3 regions of the Kitasatospora sp. NPDC057500 genome follow, and region 3 is predicted to be linked to each of the others. Evidence: predicted binding sites of a transcription regulator. Region 3 holds the regulator's gene; each other region holds the start of a gene.
The links. Region 3 encodes HrcA, which represses chaperone genes, less so after heat shock. Its sites were predicted from a motif close to TTNGCACTCNGNNNNNCNGAGTGCNAA; they were not measured.
Positions count from the first base shown of each region.

Region 1: a site for HrcA is predicted at 1,865-1,891, ahead of groES (co-chaperone GroES). Genes of this name have one in related genera too.
Region 2: a site for HrcA is predicted at 2,041-2,067, ahead of ACFU74_RS19655 (FmdB family zinc ribbon protein). Genes of this name have one in related genera too.

Region 1 covers NZ_JBHVER010000130.1:12,746-17,731, reverse strand. Annotated here, with positions in the region: gene groL (chaperonin GroEL) at 1-1,302, opposite strand, end outside; gene groES (co-chaperone GroES) at 1,419-1,724, opposite strand; gene ACFU74_RS24715 (hypothetical protein) at 1,972-2,289, shown strand; gene ACFU74_RS24710 (methyltransferase domain-containing protein) at 2,286-3,515, shown strand; gene ACFU74_RS24705 (polysaccharide deacetylase family protein) at 3,491-4,420, opposite strand; gene ACFU74_RS24700 (hypothetical protein) at 4,520-4,783, opposite strand; gene tsaD (tRNA (adenosine(37)-N6)-threonylcarbamoyltransferase complex transferase subunit TsaD) at 4,780-4,986, opposite strand, start outside.
Region 2 covers NZ_JBHVER010000086.1:7,467-12,452, reverse strand. Annotated here, with positions in the region: gene ACFU74_RS19665 (potassium/proton antiporter) at 1-292, shown strand, start outside; gene ACFU74_RS19660 (MFS transporter) at 691-1,950, shown strand; gene ACFU74_RS19655 (FmdB family zinc ribbon protein) at 2,079-2,378, shown strand; gene mscL (large conductance mechanosensitive channel protein MscL) at 2,948-3,367, shown strand; gene ACFU74_RS19645 (hypothetical protein) at 3,388-3,627, opposite strand; gene ACFU74_RS19640 (sigma-70 family RNA polymerase sigma factor) at 3,769-4,740, opposite strand.
Region 3 covers NZ_JBHVER010000047.1:13,102-18,087, reverse strand. Annotated here, with positions in the region: gene ACFU74_RS13340 (S41 family peptidase) at 1-1,028, opposite strand, end outside; gene ACFU74_RS13335 (16S rRNA (uracil(1498)-N(3))-methyltransferase) at 1,117-1,866, opposite strand; gene dnaJ (molecular chaperone DnaJ) at 1,948-3,093, opposite strand; gene hrcA (heat-inducible transcriptional repressor HrcA) at 3,167-4,201, opposite strand; gene htpX (zinc metalloprotease HtpX) at 4,476-4,986, shown strand, end outside.

The DNA.
Region 1 (4,986 bases), on a different contig from region 3:
GCCGGACAGGCCCAGGCCGTCGTTCAGCACCTTGGCGGCGTGGACCAGGGAGGCGCCACCACCGGCGACGATGCCCTCCTCGACCGCGGCGCGGGTCGCCGAGATGGCGTCCTCCAGGCGGTGCTTGCGCTCCTTGAGCTCCACCTCGGTGGCGGCACCGACGCGGATGACGCAGACGCCGCCGGCCAGCTTGGCCAGGCGCTCCTGCAGCTTCTCGCGGTCCCAGTCCGAGTCGGTGTTGGCGATCTCGCCCTTGATCTGGGCGACGCGGCCGGCCACGGCCTCGGACTCGCCGGCACCGTCGACGACGATCGTGTCGTCCTTGGTGACGGTCACGCGGCGGGCCGAGCCCAGCACGTCCAGACCGGCCTGGTCGAGCTTGAGGCCGACCTCCTCGGAGATCACGGTGCCGCCGGTCAGGACGGCCAGGTCGCCGAGGATCGCCTTGCGGCGGTCGCCGAAGCCCGGGGCCTTGACGGCCACCGCGTTGAAGGTGCCGCGGATCTTGTTCACCACGAGGGTGGACAGCGCCTCGCCGTCGACGTCCTCGGCGATGATCAGCAGCGGGCGGGAGGTGCCGCCCTGGAGGATCTTCTCCAGCAGCGGCAGCAGCTCCTGGATGGAGGAGATCTTGCCCTGGTTGATCAGGATGTACGGGTCCTCGAGGACCGCCTCCTGGCGCTCCGCGTCGGTGACGAAGTACGGCGACAGGTAGCCCTTGTCGAACTGCATGCCCTCGGTGAAGTCCAGCTCCACGCCGAAGGTGTTCGACTCCTCGACGGTGATGACACCGTCCTTGCCGACCTTGTCGATCGCCTCGGCGATCAGCTCGCCGACCTGGGCGTCCTGGGCGGACAGCGTGGCGACGGCGGCGACGTCGTCCTTGCCCTCGATCTCGCGGGCGACCGACAGCAGGTGCTCGGAGACGGCGGCGACGGCCTTGTCGATGCCCTTCTTCAGGGCGGCCGGGCCGGCGCCGGCGGCGACGTTGCGCAGACCCTCGTTGACCAGGGCCTGGGCCAGCACGGTGGCGGTGGTGGTGCCGTCACCCGCGACGTCGTTGGTCTTGGTGGCGACCTCCTTGACGAGCTGCGCGCCAAGGTTCTCGTACGGGTCGTCGAGCTCGACCTCACGGGCGATGGTGACACCGTCGTTGGTGATGGTCGGGGCGCCGAACTTCTTGTCGATGACGACGTTGCGGCCCTTGGGGCCGATGGTCACCTTGACGGTGTCGGCCAGCTTGTTGACACCGCGCTCCAGCGAGCGGCGGGCGTCCTCGTCGAACTGCAGGATCTTCGCCATGTTCCCTATTCCCTCGGGGGTGCGGCCGTCGCGGCGGCCGCTCGACTACGTGAACCAACAGCCACGCCCCGGTCCCCTGTCACTAGGGACACGGATCCGGGGCGTGGCAGGACGCTTTACTTCTCGATGATGGCGAGAACGTCGCGGGCGGAGAGCACCAGGTACTCCTCGCCCTGGTACTTCACCTCGGTGCCGCCGTACTTCGAGTACAGGACGATGTCACCCACGGCGACGTCGAGCGGCAGACGCTGGCCGTCCTCGAAGCGGCCCGGGCCGACGGCCAGGACGACGCCCTCCTGGGGCTTCTCCTTGGCGGTGTCCGGGATAACCAGGCCGGAGGCCGTGGTGGTCTCGGCGTCGAGCGGCTGGACCACGATGCGGTCCTCGAGCGGCTTGATGGCAACCTTGCTGCTGGTGGTCACGTCCGAGCTCCCCTTCGGAGATTACGGGGTTTTCTAACGGGTAGGGGCGAACTCGCGCGTCTGCCGTCGCGGGGGTCAGACACGCATTGTCGCGTTAGCACTCCCCCGGTGGGGAGTGCTAGGACGACCATAGGCCGCGGTTAGCACTCAGTCAACCAGAGTGCCAACGACGCGCCCACGGGTCCCGCGATGCGGATGAGTAGCCGTACTCATGTGCGAGGTGCGCGGGGGCGCCAGACTCGGCTCCATGACCACGACGCTGAGCGCCGCCCGGCCCGCCCGGTGGAAAGACCTCCTGTTCGCGGTGATCCTCCTGCCGTTGTTCCTCGCGATGCCCGTCGCCGTTCTCCAGGTGTGCTCGGCGACCGTCTGGACCGCGGGTTCGCGCTACTCCTCCGGCGGCTCGGCCGCCGTTCTGGGGGCCGCCGCACTGCTGACGCTCGCCGCCACCGGCGTGATCACCTGGGTCGCCCGGCGCCTCGGCTACCCGGTCGTGGCGGTCGTCGCCGCAGTGGCACCGTTCGTCTACCCGGTCTTCATCGTGGTCGTCCTCAGCAGCCTCTGACCGGCGAGAATGGGCCCGTGGAGAACGACGACCTGCGGCCCCTGCTGACCGACCGGGGCCAGGCCCTGCTCGCCGAACTGCGCGACTTCGCGCCCGGGGAGGAGCTGGCACTGGCCACCCGGCTGCGCAAGGAGCACCCCGCCGAGCTGGTGTCGGCCGCCTTCGGGCAGGCCCGGCTGCGGCAGCGGGCCCGGGCCAAGTTCGGCGCCGACGCCGACCTCATGTACTTCACGCCCAACGGCGTCGAGCAGTCCACCCGGCGCGAGGTCGCCGAGTGGCGGGCCCGCCGGTTCGCGGACCTCGGGGTGAAGCGGCTGGCCGACCTCTGCTGCGGGATCGGCGGCGACGTGCTGGCGCTCGCCCGGGCCGGCGTCGAGGTGCTCGCCGTCGACAAGGACCCGGCCGCCTGCGCCGCCACCGCCGCCAACGCCGCCGCGCTGGGCCTGGCCGACCGGGTCGAGGTGCGCTGCGCGGACGTCGCCGACGTCGACGTCGCCGGCTTCGACGCGGTCTTCACCGACCCGGCCCGGCGCACCTCGCGCGGCCGGGTCTTCGACCCCGAGGCGTACGCGCCGCCGCTCTCCTGGGCGGTCGAGGCCGGCCGGCGCACCCCCGTCGGCGCGCTCAAGGTGGCCCCCGGCATCCCGCACGAGGCGGTGCCCGCGGACGCCGAGGCCGAATGGGTCTCCGACCACGGCGACGTCAAGGAGGCGGTGCTCTGGTTCGGCACCCGGGCCGAGCGCCCGCACCGCGCCACCCTGCTGCCGCAGCGGGCCAGCCTCACCGGCGGCGACCTGCCCGACCCGCCGGCCGGGCCGGTCGGCCGCTACCTGTACGAGCCGGACGGCGCGGTCATCCGCGCCCACCTGGTCGCCGAGGTGGCGCAGCAGGTGAACGGGCGGCTGATCGACCCGAAGATCGCCTACGTCACCTCCGACGAGCTGGTGGACACCCCCTACGCACACGGCTTCGAGCTGACCGACGTGCTGCCGTTCCACATCAAGCGGCTCAAGGCGCTGCTGCGCGAGCGGGGCGTCGGCACGGTGGTGATCAAGAAGCGCGGGATGGCGATCACCCCGGAGGAGCTGCGCCGCCAGCTGAAGCCGGCCGGCCCGAACACCGTCACGGTGATCCTCAGCCGCACCGACCACGGCCCGCTGATGATGCTCGGCCGGCCGGTGACCGGCCCCGCCGCGGCCGTTCAGGCGGCCGGCGCCTCGATGTAGTCCTCCAGCCGGGCCACCGCGAAGCCCTGCTCCTGGATCCTGGCCAGCAGCTCGCCGAACATCTGCGTCATCGTCTCGCCCTTGAGGTCCTTCGGGCCCCGGAAGTGGGCGAGCACGATGTCGCCGGGCCGCAGCTTCCGGTCCGCCGCCTGGTACTGCATGTCGTGGATCTGCATCGACTCGCGCCACAGCACGATCGCCCTCGGCCCGCACTGCTGCACCACCGCGTTGAGCGCCGGCGTGTGGGCGCCGTCGCCGTACGGCGGGCGGAACAGCAGCGGCGGGGTTCCGTACTGCCGGGTGAGCTCGGCCTGGGCGTCGCAGACCTCGGCCTTCTGCTTCTCCGGGGCCGCCCTGCTCAGCTGGGCGTGGTCCGAGGTGTGGTTGTGGACGTGGTTGCCGAGCGCCTGGAGCCGCTTGAAGTAGCCGTAGTCGTCCTTGACGATGTCGCGGGTCAGGAACATCGAGACCGGCACCTTGAGGTCGGTCAGCATCTCGACGAACGCCGGGTCCTTCTCGGCGCCGTCGTCGATGGTGAGGAAGACCACCTTGTCGTCGGTCCTCACCTCGCTGAACACCGGGACCGGTCCGGTCGGACGGAGCTTCACCGGCTTGTCGGCGGGCGCGGGGGGCGCCGGCGGCAGCGGTGTGAGGTTCCACTTGGCCCAGGCGGCGGCGTCCCCGGCGGCCGGGGCGGGTGACGCGCTCGGCGGCGGGGGCGGCACGTCCTGCGGGCGCGACGGGGCGGCGGACCGGGCCGGGGCGGTGGTGGCGCCGCCCGGTGCCGTCAGGGCGGCGGAGGCGGCGCCGCTGTCGCCCCCGCCCGCGCACCCGGTGGCGGCGGCCAGCAGGACCGCCGCCCCCACCGCGTACGCCGTCGTCCTGCTCCACCCGTAGCTGTTCACCGCGCCGTGCTCCCCGTTCCCGTTCAGCGATTCCGCCGGTTAGCACGGTAACGGTCGGACGTTCGGTTCCCGGTCGGGCGTGCGAACGACTACGGAGGGCTACTCCACGTGCTCGCTGGTGAACGCCCAGCGGTGCACCGGACGGCCGAGCAGACCGGCGGGCGGCTCGGGCACCGGCACCGGCTCGCCGGACCACCAGGTGATCAGCAGCACCCTCTCGCCGGGGGCGGCGAACAGCTCGGCGCGCAGCAGTCCGGGACGGCCGCGCAGCGCGGGCAGCGCGGCCTCCCGGACCCAGGCGGACAGCTCGGCGCCCCGCCCGTCGGCGGCCCGGGCCTCCCACATCGCGGCGGTGGTGGTCACGCCTGCCCGCCCAGCGCCCGGTAGGCCTGCCCGTGGAAGTCGGTGTGCGGGACGTGGACCTCGGTGACGGGCAGCGAGGAGTCCGCCGACAGGTCGAAGGAGGACGGCGCACGGTCGCGCCAGACCATCTCGGAGCCGAGCGCGGCGACCATCGCGCCGTTGTCGGTGCACAGGCCCGGGCGCGGCACCCGCAGCCGGATGCC
Region 2 (4,986 bases), on a different contig from region 3:
GTCCGCGCCGCTGGAGAAGCTGCACGGGCACCTGCTGTCGGTCGCGCTGGCGCCGGGTTCGCGGATGTCCGGCGTCGAGGTCGGCGAGCTGCGGCTGCCGACCGGTGCGGCGGTGACCCTGGTGGTGCGCGAGGGGAGCAGCTTCGTCCCGGACAGGACCACCGTGCTGCGCGGCGGGGACGAGCTGCTGGTGGTGACCACGGACGAGGTCGGCGAGGCGGCCGAGCGGCGGCTGCGGGCCGTGGACAAGGGCGGCAAGCTGGCCGACTGGCTGAACGGGCGCGACGGCTGAGGGCCGCACCCGATGTTCACCCCGGCGTCACGGGACACGTTCGGACCGGTCCTGTAGGGTCGGGGTGAGCGCGTCTTCTACGCGCGTAAATGCTTTCATCGCTGACACACCAACCCCAGCATCTGCCTGATGCAGAGTTGGCGCGACCGCTCGGCGGCCGCGGTCCGGCCCCGGCCCACCGCCGGACCGGCCCGGTATCTACCCCGGTCGACGCGCGAGAGGACGACTCTCGGCGCCGTCGGGGCCACCCCATGCCCTGCCGCGCTACCAGGCAGCAGGAAGGACCGACCGTGACGGCCCGCCGAACGGTCGAGAGCGTCCAGGACGCCCGTAGCACCACCGCGCCCGAGGAAACCGCCGCGCCCGCCGCCGCGCCCGCCCGCGTCGGCTACGGGACGCTGCTGCGCACGCCCGGCGCCTGGACGTTCCTGGCCCCCGCGTTCGTCGCGCGGCTGCCCTACGCGATGCTCGGCATGGGCATCCTGCTGCTCGTCAAGGACACCCACGGCTCCTACGGCACCGCCAGCACCGTCGCGGCGGTGGCCGCCGTCGCCCAGGCGCTGGTCGGCCCGCAGACCGGGCGGCTCGCCGACCGGTACGGCCAGGCCCCGGTGCTCGTCCCCACCGTGGTGGTGCACGCCGTCTCGGTCGGCGCGCTGATCGCGCTCGCGCTCGGGCACGCGCCGTCCTGGAGCCTCTTCCTGGCCGCCGCCCCCGCCGGCGCGAGCGTCCCGCAGATCGGCGCCATGGTCCGGGCCCGCTGGATCGCCACCTTCTCCGCCCGGGGCGCGTCCGCCGGCTCCGCCGCCAGGATGAGCACCGCCTTCGCCTTCGAGTCCGTGACGGACGAGTTCACCTTCGTGATCGGCCCGATCCTGGCCGCCGCCGTCGCCACCTCGGTCAGCCCCTCGGCCGGGCTGGCCGCCGAGGCCGCGCTGACCCTGGCCGGCGGCCTGGCCTTCGCCGCCCAGCGGCGCACCGCGCCCGCCCGGGTGGTGCGCGCGCCCGGCGCCCGGCAGGCCTCCGCGCTCGCCTCGCCCGGCGTCCGGCTGCTGGCCGGCACCTTCCTCGGCGTGGGCGCCGTCTTCGGCGGCCTCCAGGTCTCGGTGAACGCCTTCGCCGACTCGGTGGGGCGGCACGGCGCGGCCGGCACCGTGTACGGCGTCTTCGCGGGCGGCTCGATGGTCGCCGGCGTGCTGTACGGCATGATCGCCTGGCGGCGCCCCGTCCAGCAGCGGATGATCATCAGCTACGGCCTGCTGGTGCTGGGCTGCTCGACCCTGTGGGCGATGCCGAACCTGGTCGCGCTCTCGGCCGCCGGACTGGTCTGCGGCCTGGCCATCGCGCCGACCCTGATCAGCGGCTACACCCTGGTCGAGACGCTGGTCGAGGACGGCGCCAAGACCGAGGCCTTCACCTGGCTGACCGGCGCCATCGGCCTGGGCCTGGCGACCGGCGCGACGGCGGCCGGGCGGCTGGTCGACGCGCACGGGCCGTTGGTCGGGTTCCTGGTGCCGGTGGCCGGGGCCGGGCTGGGCCTGGTCGCGCTGGTCGCGCTGCGCGGGCTGCTGGTCCCCCGGAGCGAGCGCCCGGCGGCGGCCGCGGGCTCCGCGGAGCGGGGTGCCCCGGGCCGGCTGGTGGGCGCGGCCGAGGGCTGAGCGCGGTGGCCGGATCGGACACCACGCCGGACTCATCTCACATTCGAGTCGCTGGACTGATCCACCGGAATGCCGCATCATTGACCATCGTTAGCACTCATCAGGCGAGAGTGCCAGGAGGAAGACAAGTGCCCACGTACCAGTACCAGTGCACCGAGTGCGGCAACGGCCTGGAGGCGGTGCAGAAGTTCACCGACGAGCCGCTGACCACGTGCCCCGACTGCCAGGGTCGGCTCCGCAAGATCTTCTCGGCGGTGGGCGTGGTCTTCAAGGGCTCCGGCTTCTACCGGACCGACAGCCGCTCCTCCTCCAGCAGCTCGGTGGGCGGGGGTTCGTCCTCCTCGTCGTCGACGTCGGCCTCCTCGTCGTCCTCGTCCTCGTCGGGCTCCTCGACCCCCGCCGCGAGCCCCGCTCCGGCGGCCGGCTGAGCTTCGGCCGGGCACCGGCACCAGCTTTCCGCCGAACGGCCCGTCGTTCCCGCTTCCGAGCGGGTGCGGCGGGCCGTTCGCCGTCTCCGGGGGGCCTCGGCTCACTCGTCCGAGTGATGGTCTTCGTCCACAGGCCCGGGTTTTCCACAGGCTGGGAAAAGCGGCTCACGGCGGGAGCGCGGGCGGCCCAGAGTGTCGGTCACCGGAACCCGAAGCCGACCCCTGGAGGTGCCCGTGCGCACCGGTTCGCCCGCCCTGTCGCCCCGTCCGCTGCCGCTGCCGATCCCGCCGCTGCCCGCGTCGAGCGTCCCGCCCCGGCAGCCGGTGCCGGGGTTCCCGCCGATCGGCGGCCGGTCGGGTCCGCACTGCCGGCTCCGACGGGTGCTGCGCTACCGCGCCCCGGTCCCCGCCGTGCTGCTGCTGGCGGCGGCGGCCGTGCTCACCCTCGGCCCGTCCTGGACCGGCCCGCCCGTGCCGGGGGCGGCGCCGCCGGTGGGCCGAACGGGTTGTCCGTCGGAGGGGGCCGAAAATCACCCGTGACCGGCGAACGACTCCGTCGTTCACGCGGCATGAAAGGCTTCAAGGAATTCCTGCTGCGCGGAAACGTCGTCGAGCTGGCGGTCGCCGTGGTCATCGGCGCGGCCTTCACCAACATCGTCAACGCCTTCGTCAAGGGTGTGATCAACCCGATCGTCGGCGCGTTCGGAGCCAAGGACCTCGCGTCCTACAGCTCCTGCCTCAAGGGGCCCTGCGAGGTGTCCGCCACCGGCGAGGTCACGACCGGCATCCTCATCCTCTGGGGCAACGTGCTGAGCGCGGCCCTCCAGTTCCTGATCACCGCGGCCGTCGTCTACTTCTGCCTGATCCTGCCGATGACCAGGTTCACCGCCCGGCGCAAGACGCTGGCCGAGGTCCAGGCGGAGGCCGAGGCCAAGGAGGTGCTGCTGCTCACCGAGATCCGCGACGCCCTGGTCACCCGGGCCGGCTGAGGCCCGGCCGGGCCCGGTCGTCAGTCCCCGTGGTGCGGCGGGCGCTGGCTCAGGTACCAGTCCAGCCCCCGGCCGCCGCTCTCCCCCGTCCCGGGGCGGTCGCCCCAGCCGGTGTCGGTGTCGTCCCGGGACTGCCGCTCCAGCGGGTCGCCGAAGACCAGCCGGGCCTTCGCCGCCCTCTTCGCCCTGTCCGCCGCCGTCCCGCCCGCCGACTTCTCCTCGGCCACCGTCGCCTCCACCGCCGTCTTCTCCTCAGCCACCTTCGCCTCCACCGTCTCGACCTCCCCCGCCGTCGTTCCCGTCCGCTGCCACCAGCCTAGAAGGCCGACCGGCACGACGGCGGGCCCGGTGCGGAGCGCTCCGCACCGGGCCCGCCGGCCACCGTCATCCCCGGTTCCGCGTCACGCGGCCTCGAAGCCCGCGTGGTCGGCGATCTTCTTCAGCTCGGCCAGCGCGTGCTTCTCGATCTGGCGGATCCGCTCACGGGTCAGGCCGTGCTGCTTGCCCACCTCGGTCAGGGTGCGCTCGCGGCCGTCCTCCATGCCGTAGCGCGACCGGATGATCGAGGCCGTGCGGTCGTCCAGCCGCCCGATCAGGCCGTCCAGCTCCTCGCGGCGCAGCATGACCATCACGGCGTCCTCCGGGGAGGTCGCCCCGGTGTCCTCGACCAGGTCGCCGAACTGGGTCTCGCCCTCGTCGTCGACCGACATGTTCAGGCTGACCGGGTCGCGCGCCCAGTCCAGCACGTCCTTGATCCGGGCCTCGGTGGTGTCCAGCTCGGCCGCGATCTCGGCGGGCTCGGCCTCCCGGCCCAGCTCCTTCGACTTCTCCCGCTGCACCCGTCGGATCCGGCCGAGCTCCTCGACCAGGTGGACGGGCAGCCGGATGGTGCGCGACTGGTCGGCGATCGACCGGGTGATCGCCTGGCGGATCCACCACGTCGCGTAGGTGGAGAACTTGAAGCCCTTGGCGTAGTCGAACTTCTCCACCGCCCGGACCAGGCCGGCGTTGCCCTCCTGGATGAGGTCGAGCAGCGGCAGGCCGCTGCGCGGGTAGCGCCGGGCGACGGCGACCACGAGGCGGAGGTTGGAGCGGATGAAGACGTCCTTGGCGCGCTCGGCGTCCTCGGCTATCGCCTCCAGCTCCTCGCGTCGCACGCCCTCGGGAAGCCCGTCCTCGTCCAGCAGGTGCTGGGCGTACACGCCGGCCTCGATCCGCAGCGAGAGCTCGACCTCCTCGGCGGCATCGAGCAGGGGCGTCCTGGCGATCTCGTCGAGGTACATGCCGACCAGGTCACGGTCGGCCTCAAGGTTGGTCGGGCGGGCCGCGCGAGTCCGGTCGGCCCTGTCGCGAACGACGGCACGGGTGGCCATGCTTGCTCCCTTTGCTGGTGTTGCCGCGGTCTGGCTGCCTGCCCGGAGAGGGCAAGAAGTGCGGGCCCCGCGGGGCTCACACGTAACGATCCAACGAACAGAATCCGGACAACATTCCCAAGTCGCTCAGATTCTTCCGGCGATGCAGTATCCTGCCCGCTCCCGCCCCCGATTCGGACACTGGGTGACCGTCCGGAGACCCGCCGTGACCCCCGGCGCACCCCCGCGCAAACCCCCCTTCCGCAC
Region 3 (4,986 bases):
GGGCCCGGCACCACCCGGGCGAGGCGGCCGCGCACGCCCGGCGTCTCGTCCAGCACCCGGGCCGGCCCCTCGCGGTGGGTCAGCCAGTGCACGGTGCCGCGCACCACCACCGCGCCGGCCCGGCCGGTACGGTCCGGGGCGACTCCCTCCAGCCAGTGGGCGGCGGAGACCGGGCGGGGGCGGCGGCCGGCGCGCGGACCGGCCGGGCCGACGTCCAGGCGGCGCGGCTCGGCGCCGGCCAGGTCCTCCAGCAGCCACACCTCCCCGGCGCTGTGCCAGACCACCCGGGTGCCGTCGGTGGCGGCGTCGCGGGCGTAGAAGCCCTCCGGGGAGGTGCCGTGGCGGCGCAGGTCGGAGCCGTCCGGGAGGCTGGAGTACAGCGCGCCGACGCCCTCGTGGTCGGAGAGGAAGGCGATGCGCTCCCCCACCCACAGCGGCGACTCGATGTTGCCGGCCAGCTCCTCGTGGACGCGCTCGAAGCGCTCGGCGCCGATCCACAGCTTCCCGGCCCGCCCGCCCCGGTACCGCTTCCACCAAGCCGGTTCCACGCCGAACGCGGAGACCAGCAGCGCCCGGTCGCCGCCCGGCTCGAAGGCCAGCCCGCCGACCGGCCCGTACGGCAGCCGCACCGGCTCGCCGCCGTCCAGCGGCACGGCGTGGGCCCAGGTGCGGCGCAGCGAGGCCTGCCCGGCGGCGGTGGTGGCGATCGGGCGGCCGTCCGCCGTCCAGCCGCGCAGCTGGGTCTGGTCGTCGCCCCAGTAGGTGAGCCGGCGGGACGGGCCGCCGTCCACCGGCGCGAGGTGCACCTCGGGGGCGCCGTCGCGGGTGGAGGTGAACGCGACGTACCGGCCGTCCGGGGAGAACCGGGGGCGGCGGACCGGGACGTGGTCCGCCGTCAGCCGCCAGGCCCGGCCGCCGTCCAGCGGGGCGAGCCACACGTCGTTCTCGGCCACGAAGGTGATCAGGTCACCGTGCAGGTGCGGGTGGCGCAGATAGGCGCCCACGGGAGTGCTCTCGGGTTCGCTCACACCCGTCACCCTAGGCACGGGGCCGCCCCGCGCGCCGGGACTTTCCCGACCACGGCCCCCTGCGGGGGACGCCGCCGGGGAACCGGTGCTACGACCAGCGGCCGGTGCGGCCCAGCAGCAGCGCGCCGGCCGCCACGCCGGCGGTCGAGGTGCGCAGCACCGAGGGGCCGAGCCGGTACGGCTTCGCGCCGTCCGCGGCGAAGGCGGCCAGCTCCTCCGGGGAGACCCCGCCCTCCGGGCCGACCACCAGCACCAGGTCCCCGGTGTCCGGCAGCGCGGCGCCGGCCAGCGGCTCGGCGCCCTCCTCGTGCAGCACGGCCGCGAACGCGGCGCCGATCAGCACCGGGGCCAGCTGCCGGGTGGTCATCACGTCGCGGACCACGGGGAAGCGCAGCCGGCGGGACTGCTTGCCGGCCTCCCGCGCGGTGGCCCGCCACTTGGCGAGCGCCTTGCCGCCGCGCTCGCCCTTCCACTGGGTGATGCAGCGCGACGCCGCCCAGGGGATCACCACGTCCACGCCGACCTCGGTCATGGTCTCCACGGCCAGCTCGCCCCGGTCGCCCTTGGGCAGCGCCTGGACGACGACGATCCGCGGCTGCGGCTGCGGCTCCTCGCGCACGGCCGCCACCGCCACCTCGACCGCGTCCTTGCCGAGCACCCGCGCGACGGTGCCGTCCACGCCGAGGCCGAGGCCGTCCGTCAGGGTGACCGCCTCGCCCTGCTCCAGCCGCTTCACGGCGGCCGCGTGCCGGCCCTCCGGCCCGTCCAGCAGCACCAGGGCGCCGGGCGCGGCGGCGGCGATCCGCTCGGTGTCGGCGACGAACACGGGCGCGGTCATGCGGGGAACCTCCGGGGTGGGAAGGGGAACGGGAACGCGAAAGGGGTGCCGAGGAAGCCTCGGCACCCCCGCGCGGGACGGCTACCGGCCGTTGAAGGCGTCCTTCAGCCGGGAGAACAGCCCCTGCTGCCCGGGCGCGAACTGGCCGGAGGGCCGCTCCTCGCCGCGCAGCACCGCCAGGCGGCGCAGCAGGTCCTCCTGCTCGGCGTCGAGCTTGGTGGGCGTCTGCACCTCGACGTGCACTATCAGGTCGCCCCGGCCGCCGCCGCGCAGGTGGGTGATGCCCCGGCCGTGCAGCGGGATGGACTGGCCGGACTGGGTGCCGGGCCGGATGTCGACCTCCTCCACCCCGTCCAGGGTCTGCAGCGGCACCTGGGTGCCGAGCGAGGCCGCCGTCATCGGGATGGTGACGGTGCAGTGCAGGTCGTCGCCGCGCCGCTGGAACACCGCGTGGGTGGTCTCGGCGATCTCGACGTACAGGTCGCCGGCCGGGCCGCCGCCGGGGCCGACCTCGCCCTCGCCGGCCAGCTGGATGCGGGTGCCGTTGTCGACACCGGCCGGGATCTTGACGGTCAGGGTGCGGCGGGCGCGGACCCGGCCGTCGCCGGCGCACTCCGGGCACGGGGTCGGCACGACGGTGCCGAAGCCCTGGCACTGCGGGCAGGGGCGGGAGGTCATGACCTGGCCCAGGAAGGACCGGGTGACCTGGGAGACCTCGCCCTTGCCGCGGCACATGTCGCAGGTCTGCGCGGAGGTGCCGGGCGCGGCGCCCTCTCCGCTGCAGGTGGTGCAGGTGACGGCCGTGTCGACCTGGAGCTCCTTGGTGGTGCCGAACGCGGCCTCCTCCAGGGTGATCTCCAGGCGGATCATGGCGTCCTGGCCGCGCCGGGTCCGCGAGCGCGGGCCGCGCTGGCCGGAGGCGGCGCCGAAGAAGGCGTCCATGATGTCGGAGAAGCCGAAGCCGGCCGCGCCCGCGCCGAAGCCGCCCGCCCCGCCGCCCCCGCCGTTCGGCGAGAGCGGGTCGCCGCCGAGGTCGTAGACCTGGCGCTTCTGCGGGTCGGAGAGCACCTCGTAGGCGGCGTTGATCTCCTTGAACCGCTCCTGCGTCTTCGGGTCCGGGTTGACGTCCGGGTGCAGTTCGCGTGCCAGGCGCCGGAACGCCTTCTTGATCTCGTCCTGCCCCGCATCCCGTCGGACGCCGAGTACCGCGTAGTAGTCCGTGGCCACCAAATGCTCCGCTTGTTCCGCCTGTAAGTGTGCTTGCGACTTCGGGCACCGCCGGATTCCGGCGGGCTCGTTCCTACGACTCGGCCAGGATCTGGCCCACGTACCGTGCCACCGCTCGCACCGCCCCCATTGTGCCCGGGTAGTCCATCCGGGTCGGACCGATCACACCCAGTTTGGCCACGCTTTCGTCGCCCGAACCGTAACCGACCGAGACGACCGACGTGGAATTCAGGCCCTCGTAGGCGTTCTCCCGCCCGATCCGGACCGTCATCCCGGCGTCCGCGGTCTCACCCAGGAGGCGGAGCAGGACGACCTGCTCCTCCAGTGCTTCCAGCACCGGCTGGATGGTCAGCGGGAAGTCGTGGCCGAAGCGGGTCAGGTTGGCCGTGCCGGCCAGCATGATCCGCTCCTCGCTCTGCTCGGCGAGCGTCTCGAAGAGCGTCGCCAGCACCGTCGACACGGTCGGCCGGTCGGCCGCCTCGAACAGCGCGGGCAGTTCCTCCAGCAGCCCCGGGACCTCCGGGAGCCGCTGGCCCGCGGCCCGTGCGTTGACCCGGGCCCGCAGGTCCGCCAGCAAGCTCTCGCCGACGGTGCCCGGGCAGTCCACCAGCCGCTGCTCGACCCGGCCGGTGTTGGTGATCAGGACCAGCATCACCTTCGCCGGGGCCAGCGCGACCAGCTCGATGTGCCGCACCGTGGAGCGGCTCAGCGAGGGGTACTGCACCACCGCGACCTGGCGGGTCAGCTGGGCCAGCAGCCGCACCGTGCGGGCGACCACGTCGTCGAGGTCCACCGCGCCGTCCAGGAAGTGCCGGATCGCCCGCCGCTCGGGCGCGCTCATCGGCTTGACCTCGGCCAGCTTGTCGACGAACAGCCGGTAGCCCTTGTCGGTGGGGATGCGTCCGGCGCTGGTGTGCGGCTGGTGGATGTAGCCGTCCTCCTCCAGCGCCGCCATGTCGTTGCGGACGGTGGCCGGGGAGACCCCGAGGTTGTGCCGGTCGACCAGGGCCTTGGAGCCGACCGGCTCCTCCGTCCCCACGTAGTCCTGGACGATCGCGCGAAGCACCGCGAGCTTGCGGTCGTCGAGCTGACGGACCTCACCGGCCATGGGGCACGCACCTCCGTCTTCACGCGTTGTCCGTTGTGACACGCCGTTGTGGCATGTGTCCGCATTCGAGCTGTCCGGCCGGCCCCGCAGGACCCCGGCCTTGGCACTCTGAACACCCGAGTGCCAGCACCGTACCTGCCAGTGTAAGGCCCGGGTCCGACGGCAGGAACGGCCCTGCCGGGGTGATCCTGCCCGCAGTTCGCGGCACGCGGGTGATGCCGCGTGCCCGCCCGGGTGGCAGCATCGGAAGCGGACGGCGAACGGAGGAACAGCGATGTCGACCCCGGGCCAGCACACCCGTTTCGCCCCCGACCGCGGCCTGACCGGCCGGATGGTGGGGACGATGTTCCTGATCGGACTGCTGTACGTCGGCTTCACCGGGCTGCTGATCGCCCTGCTGCGCGGCGCCTGGCCGATCATCGTCCTGATCTCCGGCGGCCTGTTCGTCGCCCAGTTCTGGTTCAGCGACAGGATCACCGAGCGGGCCATGGGCGCCCACCGGGTCACCCCGGAGCAGTACCCGCAGCTGCACGGCGCCGTCGACCGGCTCTGCGCGCTCGCCGACATGCCCAAGCCCCGGGTCGCCGTCGCCGACAACGACATGCCGAACGCCTTCGCCACCGGCCGCAACCCCCGCAACGCGGTGGTCTGCGTCACCACCGGGCTGCTGCGCCGGCTGGAGCCGGAGGAGCTGGAGGGCGTGCTCGCGCACGAGCTGTCGCACGTCGCCCACCGGGACGTCGCCGTGATGACGGTGGCCGGCTTCCTCGGCGTGCTGGCCGGCG